One region of the Cytobacillus sp. Bac17 genome, then DNA from elsewhere that is predicted to be linked to it. Evidence: riboswitches for the same ligand, from Rfam matches in the RefSeq annotation. Region 1 holds a riboswitch; each other region holds the start of a gene.
What was found. Region 1 has a riboswitch for cyclic di-GMP ahead of NR125_RS29640 (methyl-accepting chemotaxis protein). Riboswitches for the same ligand answer to the same signal wherever they lie in the genome.
Positions count from the first base shown of each region.

Region 1 (3,210 bases):
TAATATTTTCTTTCACTTCTTTTGGACGGGTCACATATTTATAATCTTCAAAGACAGAATCAAAGGATCGGTCTCTCACGCCATTAACAAAGTTCAGGTAATTGCTCCAATGCGTACGGCCTGGGGCTTCCGGATCGAAATGGTCCCGATAGATATTCAGCGAGACAAACCAGTATACCTGATCATGATAGGCCCATAGTTTTTCCGATCCTTTGGGCAATCCAGCTTTGTATAGCTCTTTAATCGCTTTCTGCTTTATTTTGCCGCTTCCAAACAAAGCTTCCTCCGCATGATTCACTACGGTGGTCAGAGAACTGATTAAATTTGGCTTTTCTTCCGTCCATAACACGCCTTCCCAATCAACTCCTCCATCAAAAAGACGCGGTTCGCCAGTCTTCTCTGGATGGTCATTTTCAAGGGCATAGCGCACGACGTATCCGCCATTGGAAATTCCCATCGCATATGTAGGAATTTTATGCACTGCCGATACTAAATCGCTCGCCGGGTCAGTAGAATCTGCCGGATCGATCAGACCATCGGAATAATGGCTGACTAAGTATCGCTGTGCGGCTTTCGTAACCTGCCGGAACCGCTGGTGCCATTCTGCTACGCTATCATCCTCAGCGGCTAAGGCATTCTTTACTTTTGCAAATGGATCAGCTGAATCAGCGTCACCCTGGGTGCCTTTATCAATCGCTGCAAAAGCATATCCTTTTTCCAGGACATAGTCGCTGAAAAGCAGGTCGGTTGATGTTTCATTTCTTGTAGCCGGGATTCCCGAAACAACCAGCCGGCCATTCCAGTGATCCGGAACCCTTATGACAAACTGGGCATCTTCAAAAATACCATTTACCTGTGTTCCCGTTACAGAAGAAGGCTTGTACATTTGATGCCATCCGGTTTCTTCCGCGGCATTTCCCCAAAGATAAGGAGCAAGACCGATGTTTCCGTAAAGGGTCGCCTGCTGATATTGGAGGGGATTCTTGGTGGTCAGCCAGTTGTTGTTCACACCATCAAAGTATTGTTGCGTTACTGTATGCGCACCAGGTATTATGGCCTGGTTTTCCGCAGCAGTTTGCTCGGCAAAACTTCTTTCCGGAAAAAGTGAAAAGCTTAAAGCAGATGCCAGTGATAACGCAATTAGCTTATTTTTCAGATAAATCAATCCCTTCTGCATAATCTTTTACAGTTCTATTCTACTTTTACTAATTATGGGAATCATGGGTCTTAGTAATTAATTATTTGAATTTTCAGTATAAATGAAAGCAGAGCATTGAGAATTGTGATGACTGACCGATGCTAGTACTATAGCCTTACATGCGGGACAAGTTGGAAGCAATGGGAATTCAAGTAGATATGGGCGCTTTAATGAATTCGAGCTAGTAGCGCAACCGGCCAGCACTTACATGGGACCAGTCCTCTTGTAGGGATATGTTCTGACAAACTTTTTTGAAAAGAGGAAGAGCATGCTTACAACTTATAAGCCTAGTCATTTTAAAAGCACACAGGTTCTTGAAAAAGAAGCTGTTTTGGCTGCAATTGAAAATTCTCTGGCTATGATTGAATTTGATAGTAACGGGAAAGTGCTGTGGGCAAATGAGAATTTTGCCCGCACTGTCAAATATCGTGCAGAAGAAATGCCAAATATGATGCATAAGCAATTTTGCACCCCTGAATTTACCGCCAGCAGGGAATATCAGGAGCTTTGGAGAAATCTGCGCAATGGCAAAAGCTTTCAGGAAAAAATTCAGCGTGTGAACAAGCAAGGAGATCTTATCTGGCTCGAAGCGACTTACACACCGGTATTTGGGAATGATGGCAGTGTAGAAAGTGTTGTAAAGGTTGCTACGGATATTACAGAAAGGGAAACGAATACAGCGCAGGTAGCATTCCAGCTGCAGGCAATGTCAGAAGCCCTTAGTGAAAAAGCAAAAGCTGGAATTGAAAGAAGCAAAGAGGCAGCTCAGGCAATAGCCAAGCTCGTTTATGAGTCCAAAGGGAACCTGGAAATTCTCCATTCTCTCAAATCACAGACACAATCCATCGGCAGCATCGTAAAAACAATCCGTGAAATCGCGGCCCAAACGAACCTCCTGGCATTAAATGCAGCTATTGAAGCAGCACGTGCCGGCGAACATGGCAGAGGCTTCAACGTCGTTGCCGGAGAAGTGCGAAAGCTCGCAAACCGGGTGCAGGACTCCATCCAGGAAGTCAGTGCCCACATCAAAGGAATATCAGATGAAATCAACAAAATTAGTGACGCAACTCTGCAATCACAGTCAGGCATAAGTGAAAACCAGGTTCATAATGAACATGCTGTATCTGCTTTTAAAGATATCGGGGAAGCTGCAAGAAAGCTGGATGAACAGGCGAAGGGTTTTAAGAGTATTTTATAGGAAAATGTGGGCTGCTTTATAGCAGCTCTTTTTTTCTGCAGATAGGAAGAATGGATGAGGCTGGCGAATTTACATATATTCTGTTTATTTTTGATGAGAGAAGATGTTTTTATGAAATATTTCCACAGGACATTCACTTCAGAGTTAAAGGGGAAGATTCATAGAATTGAAAAGGAACTAAAAGAACAAATTGAAAAGCTTCTAAGAGAGAATAAAGCGGCTTTTTCAAAGAAAGGCCTGAAACTCGAGGCTGAATTTAATCAGGAGGGCAGAGATGTTTTCCAGCCTGGATACAGATCCTCCATTTCACTGGGGATTTCTGATAAAAGAGGGGATCTCATAGATGTAAAAATCATTAAAATTTGGGAATGCGAATACTTTTTTCTTGGAATGCCGGTATCGAAAAAAAACCCTGGAAGCAAGTTGTTTGGGGAGCTTCTGGATGAACCTTCACAAGAAATAACAACGGAGTTAGAGCAATGGATAGCTGAATTTTGGGATGAACTTACCAATTAAGAGAAACAGGAGGAAAAAGTATGGGAAATCAATCTTTAAAGCTGCCTAAGGAATTTGAAAAACATCGGAGCGAATTGGAAAAAACAGTTAAATCGTTTGTCTGCATACATGCAGAAAGAGGGGAGACCACACTTTATGAAAGCAAGTTCGGAGGAAAGCCCTACCTTCCAAAAACGAGCGAACATCCAAAGGATGAGCAGGGAAATTATATGAATCTATTTGCGCAAATCAATTTCGAAGAAGTTCCTCACATTGAGCCTATGCCTGAGAGCGGAATTCTTCAATTCTATCTCTCGCC
Region 1 is NZ_JALJRC010000015.1:117,849-121,058, reverse strand. It holds gene NR125_RS17590 (alpha/beta hydrolase) at 1-1,156, opposite strand, end outside; cyclic di-GMP riboswitch class II at 1,323-1,406, shown strand; gene NR125_RS29640 (methyl-accepting chemotaxis protein) at 1,467-2,396, shown strand; gene NR125_RS17575 (hypothetical protein) at 2,490-2,912, shown strand; gene NR125_RS17570 (YwqG family protein) at 2,933-3,210, shown strand, end outside.

Region 2 (3,210 bases), on a different contig from region 1:
ATCCACCAGGACATAGGTACAGGTTTTCTTGTCCTGCTGTTCCCAAAACTGTTTATAACAAACAAAAAAGGAATTCCTATTCGGGAATTCCTTTTTTTATTTATTCTTTGTCCGAACCCCCGCCAAAAGTTTCGGGAATCATCGTGAAGCCTTCAATCACAGTATCTTCTTCCACTTCGATCATCAGATAGCGCTTGCCGTCAAAATGGACTTGTTTTACATATCGAAGATCTTGCGGGCAGATGGATATGTTGGCTGCCTTCGTGCTGATTTTTATTGATTTTGAATTAAATTTGGGCAGGACGCTGGTTGCCTTTATTTCATATTTGTCATCATCGATGATTTTTTGATAAGCGGATTGGACCTTTTCTGAATTAATATCTTCGAGACCACTCACTTTTAAAACGCGTTCTACGTCTTTGGAATCCAGCTTCGGCGGTTCATCCTCTTCGTTTTCCACGATCATACGGTTAATCTCTTCATATACGCTGGAAAGGGTTGCTGTGCTTAGCTGATCTCCTGTTACGTCTTTAATAATTTCCTCAAAAACGATTTTATCATCCTGCGCCGTCATCGTTTCTTCCCCGTTTAAAACGTCCACTATGAACTGGTAGTCGGGCTCATGTACCTTGCCTGCTGAATACAAGACGTGATTGACATCAGCTGCATGATCGGTAAAGCAAGGAAATAGAAACCCTGAAATGGGAGCCTTGAGGTTGATAATCGGATCAACGGTAAAATGATATTTAAATTCCTTTTCTACATAGTCAAAAAGCAATTCTTTCTTCGGTTCTTGAGTGTTATTTATGCTGCAGAGAATAAAGGGATGAGAATAAACGGCATCCCGTTCACTTTCCTCGGCTTCTGCGTTGCGGCGTTTCATTGGCTTAAGATACTCCCCGCGAATGAATGTAACGACAATATCCTTTTCATATTGCCGGATTCCCAGCATTTTGCCGACTATCTGAAGCATTTGATCCATCCAGCCTTCAGCATCACTGCTTAGCAATCCCTGATGCAGGATGAGTTGACTGCTGTTTTCGGCATCCCTCTGAAACTTTAATTCAAAGAGCTTTTCATCCAATTGGCCGCCAAGCAGCTTTTTGAAGTTATCCATAAATAGCTCCTGCTGATCCTGGTCCAGCATTTCAAAGGGCTGGCTTTCATAATGATAAATCTCACTTGATTCCTTCATAATATAGACATTAAAAATATCTGAGATCTTTAGTAAGTCATTATTTAATTTAAATTGTTTCCGAATCTGTGCGATGTCTTTTTTGTTCACAGTTAAATCCACTCCTAAGCTGCCCAATATGCATATTTACTAGAATAACAAAATACATCAGCTCTATAAATTATTTATCTCTTTTATTTTCGCTTTTTTGAAAAGGGATACGTTAATTAAATTTGGCTGGAGATTTGAGAAGCATGAAGTTGATTTTTACCGGCCGAGTTTGCGCTGGCGAGGTGAATGTAGAATGCTGATATTTTGTTAACATAAAGGTATTTAATTGAGGCCTCTCATAAGTTGACTAAACTTATGGGAAGCCTTTTTTATTTCTTTAACATGGAGACATACTCTTCCAAATAAAATTGGATGCAGAAATAAAAATTACAAGTATCGACAAAAAATGGCAAGTTCTTTATAATAGTATAGTAAAATATAATCGTGAAATTAGTCCTATATTTAATAAAATTGAAAAGGCAAACTTATCGAAAGGTAAGGACGCAAAGCTACGAGTCTAAAATCCTCCAGGGTAATGACAGTCGGGTTGCCAAGGATAATAAAGAACGTTTATTTGGCTATCCCTGTCTATTTGGGGATAGTCTTTTTTTTGGACACCTTTTAAATAGCTGCAAAAATGATGGAGAATACAGGCAAAGGAGATCAGCGATGATAGTTGTAGATAAGAAAAAATACAAAATGGCCATTAATGAGGCCGCAAAGGAAGTTCATGTACAGGTTCATGGGTTAATGAGAGAGGAGGATGCGGAAGGTTATATGATAGATTTACAGGATACGATTAGTAAGGTATCAAGGCAAAGTTATACATTTGTTGTAGACGGGACCCATCAAACCCCTGTCCCATCAAAGGTGGTTCCACAGCTTGAACAGACAATGCAATTTTATTCTTCATTGGGATTTAAGGATATTCTTGTAGTAAAACCGTCATCTAAAATTGCGCAGGTGCAAATCAGGAATGCACTTGAGAGAATTGAGTTCTCAGGTACGTTTGTTGATAAAGTGCCTCATGGCATCTAATGTTCGTGACAATGAATAGGGGATCATTATTTTACATTTGAAAGGGAGTAAAGAAGTGCAAACAACACTAGAGCTATATACCTACGAAATTATAAAGAAGGATCAGCCAGAATTAATTGTGAAAGCAGCTGATTGTCTGGCTCGAACATTCATAGGAGTGGAGGTTGCAGGGAAATGGGTTCAGGAGCCAATGGTAGGTCAATTGAATATAGGCTATGAGGATTTCTATCAGTTTACCAAGGATTATTTAGACTCTACGATTGAACAGGGATATTGCGCAGTTGCACAGGATGCTAATCATAAAGTTGTCGGTGTACTTGCGGGAGATACAAATGCACCTGAGATAATCGGAGAAGACATATTTGAAGGTTCTTTTTATGATATGAATGTAATTCTGCGTGTTTTGGAAGATGTCGATAAACGTTTCATGGAAGATTATAAAAAACAGAATGGACATGAAATCAAGGATGGAGAACTATTACACCTTTTCATGTTAGGCGTAATAGCTGAACATAATCGTCATGAAATTATTCAGCAGCTAGGAAATAGATTAATCGCAAAAGCATCATCCCAAGGATTAAAGGCTGTTTTAGGTGAAGCAACCAACCCTAAATCAATACGGGTCATGGAAAAATATCATAATATGAAAAAATATAAAGATACAGAAGGAAATTATATTGTCCATAAATATCAGGATAATAATAAGCTGAGTGGTATTCCTGCAAATGTAGCAGATGGAACATATATCCTAATAAAAGAGCTTTAAATAACATATAAAGTCTAATTCAATTAAATAGATGTTAGGGGATTTATTATAATGGAAGCGATTATGCTAGGCATCATTATTATTTTAATGGGAGTATCGGTGTTTTTTGCCTATCGATACTTTTCATTAAAACACCATCTCCATATTCATAAGGAAATAATAAATGGAATGGAAGAATTAT
Region 2 is NZ_JALJRC010000029.1:9,992-13,201, forward strand. It holds gene NR125_RS23655 (DUF4317 domain-containing protein) at 101-1,285, opposite strand; cyclic di-GMP riboswitch class I at 1,694-1,780, shown strand; gene NR125_RS23660 (hypothetical protein) at 1,895-2,263, shown strand; gene NR125_RS23665 (hypothetical protein) at 2,319-3,029, shown strand; gene NR125_RS23670 (methyl-accepting chemotaxis protein) at 3,081-3,210, shown strand, end outside.
Region 2: another riboswitch for cyclic di-GMP. It lies ahead of NR125_RS23660 (hypothetical protein); the one in region 1 lies ahead of NR125_RS29640 (methyl-accepting chemotaxis protein).

Region 3 (3,210 bases), on a different contig from region 1:
GTGAGTTCCCTCGCCACATCTGCACTGTACAAGACTTGACATACCTCATAATTCAGGCGAAAACTTCTCATATCATAGTTTGCTGAGCCTACGGCAGCAATCTCCTCATCTATAGTCAACACCTTGGTATGAATCATTCCTTTGTCGTACTGGTAGATTTGTACACCAGCTTCTAAAAGTTCCCCATAATAAGTACGACTTGCAAATCCCACGATTTTTTGATTATTGTGGCGAGGAACCAGCAATCTTACGCTGACACCTCGAGCTACTGCTGTCTTTAATGCCATGATAATATCTGTTTCCGGTACAAAATAGGGTGTTGTTATATCAATAGTCTTAGTCGCCTGTGTTATACATATAAAGTAAGTTTGACGAATAAATGGGGTAGGAATTCCAGGGTTTCCTTCCAACGTATGGATATACGCTTTTTGCAATGTCCTTGTTTTTGGTGATATGTCTATCTCATTATAATCTAGGGTGCTCAACTCTGATCCCATTTCGGCTGACCATCTGACATGATCTTCTCTGCCGATTGGATTGATTACATCAGACTTTGTTTTCAGGTTAGTTTTTGATTTTATTTTTTCCGGCACTGCCATATTCCAATGAACATCAAAGACAGTCTGTAAATCGACCAATGCATCTCCTATGATTTGCAAGTGGGTATCTCGCCAGAAGCCAACGTCAGGCTTCAATCCTGTATATTCATATCCTACGTTCATGCATCCAGTAAAAGCTACTTTTTCGTCAATTGTGACAATTCTACAATGATCCCGATAATTCCAATAAGAAAAGATCCAAGGAAATCGTAAAGGAAATATTGTCCTGCATTCTATCCCTGCTTCAACCATCTGCCGGATTTTTTTACGCGGGAAATTATAACTCCCCAAGCCATCTCTCATAAAACGAACCCGCACTCCATTTACTGCTTTTTCGATTAGCAGTTCTGTGATGCGATTACCAATTTGGTCATTCCTAAATATGAAATATTCCAGATCAATCGTTTTTTGTGCTTTTTGGAGGGATTCAAGGAGTTGGTCATATTTTGCTATTCCATTGTCAAATACTTGGACTTGGCCCGTTCGTAGCCCATTCACAGTGAAGTGCCGTAAAGCATCGGCGATTACCGATGCTGAATCACCAAATGTATCAGGTAATTTATTAGATTCACTTTTAGAAGAGGTCAATCTTTTCCGATGAATAAACTTAGGATTTGATATGCTAAGATAAAGCAAGAAACCAATGATAGGAAAAAGAAGGACGATTATTATCCAATTCAAAGCCTTGGCAGGCCTACGTACATCCCGAATTGCTATGATTAAGATAAAAAACGTATTTATCAGGTATAGATAAAAAATCCATTCCAACTAAAAATCCTCCCTTGTTTTTCTCTTAACATTTACAAAAAATGTAGGGAGTATACTTTTAGAATTCGAAAGAATACCTAGTTTACTCTTTTGCTTCCTTGTCTTACTCTTCCAGCCACCTATTTATCTTGGCAAAAAACAAATCTAATCCTTCCCTTTCATCAAGATGAAATGCTACACCAGAGAAATCAGGTCCCTGATAATGACAAACGCCCTTGTATTTTTCATGATGACGGATCAGAAGCCGTTCCATCCCTCTGTAAAACTCCAACTCTTCGCCTTGTTTTAGTTCAGCTATCTGATCTTCAAGGGCAAAGGAGAATAAGTCTAATTGCTTCATTCCCTCACCACCAACGAAATTTATAATCCATAAGTCACGAAATCATCAATTTTTTGTCACATTTTGTCGTTTTCCACTATATTCACTGTGTTAATATAGCTATAATGGCAAATTTTACGAAAGTAAAAGACGCAAAGCCACGGGCCTAAGGCAAAGCTAAGGCAGCCGGGTTACCGAGATTTATCAATCTCGTAAATCTCTTATAACTCCTTTCTTTAATTTGCCTAATTTCTAAAAGGGAGTTTGATATGATTAAAAAAGTACTTATTGCTGACGATTCAATGTTTATGAGACAAGTACTTAAAAGAACCTTGTCTGAAGGCAATTATCATGTAATTGCTGAAGCCTCTGATGGTTGCGAAGCTATATCACTTTTCAAGGAATCTTCCCCAGATATCGTATTACTAGACTTAACAATGTCATGTAAAGATGGAATGGCTGTTTTAAAAGAGATTAAGAACCTTGATACAAGTGCAAAAGTTGTTATATGCTCCGCAATGGGACAATCTAAATTAATCGTGGAAGCTTTAAATTATGGTGCTAAAGATTTTATTGTAAAACCATACTTTAATGAATTAATTCCCGCATTAAATAAGCTTGTCAGCTAAACAACCTCTTTATAGAGGTCTTTTTTTTGAGGAAACTTAGCAGCTAGCTCAGGTTCGCTGCTTTTAAATTCATATGGCGCTGTGTTTTTCTGAATAGCATTTCACGCAGGGACCTTCAACGTAGAAATAATTTGGCTTTCCACAATTCTTGCAAGTCTTGGAGTAAGTATTCCAACGTTTATTACAGTCCCTGCACTCAAGTAATAAGAGGTTATTTCGATGGCCGATCACAGTCCCCTTGGCCAGACATTTTGGACAGCGAGTAACTAACTTAACATTTGTGATAGTCATTTTTCATATCTCCCTTCAAAACCATTTATTTGGTGCAGCCTCCGCATCAATCTCCCGAAAGGATGCCAGTACAAGCTCATATTTCAGTTCCTCGTAATCACAATCGTTAATACTCTTTCCTGACTGAGCCTTAAAAATATTCAGTTCTGATAATCTCTTGATGAGGATATTCCTTTTCTGTTGCATAACGGATTCATAAAGGATCCCCATAGTATCAACTCCCTGATCTCAATAGTTTTAGTTTTTCCTGCAAATCTGCTTTCTTCTTAGCAAGTTCCTGCTGCTCATTCTTTAAAAGTTTAGGCTTTTCATGCTGTTGGTCCTCATCAGAAAACCAATCTGGCAGCATTTCCGTACGTATTGGCTTGGCTCGCATACCCTTAGTCTTATAAGAATTAGTGTTTTTAAAAGGCTTAACGTTTTTAGCTGCCTCTTTCGCCTGTTCTCTTGCTACTAAGGCCTCATAATGATCCATGATGTATTTTTCACAGTAACCGAAGGCTTTAATGGCTCCATTTGGCTGACGTTCTTTATATTCAGCAAAACACTGTTCAAGCAATTTGATTGTTTGTGGCAACGGCATACCACGGGCGACAATCCGGGC
Region 3 is NZ_JALJRC010000028.1:36-3,245, forward strand. It holds partial or broken gene NR125_RS23260 (phospholipase D-like domain-containing protein) at 1-1,367, opposite strand, end outside; gene NR125_RS23265 (hypothetical protein) at 1,471-1,707, opposite strand; cyclic di-GMP riboswitch class I at 1,804-1,885, shown strand; gene NR125_RS23270 (response regulator) at 1,956-2,315, shown strand; gene NR125_RS23275 (hypothetical protein) at 2,622-2,792, opposite strand; gene NR125_RS23280 (hypothetical protein) at 2,821-3,210, opposite strand, start outside.
Region 3: another riboswitch for cyclic di-GMP. It lies ahead of NR125_RS23270 (response regulator); the one in region 1 lies ahead of NR125_RS29640 (methyl-accepting chemotaxis protein).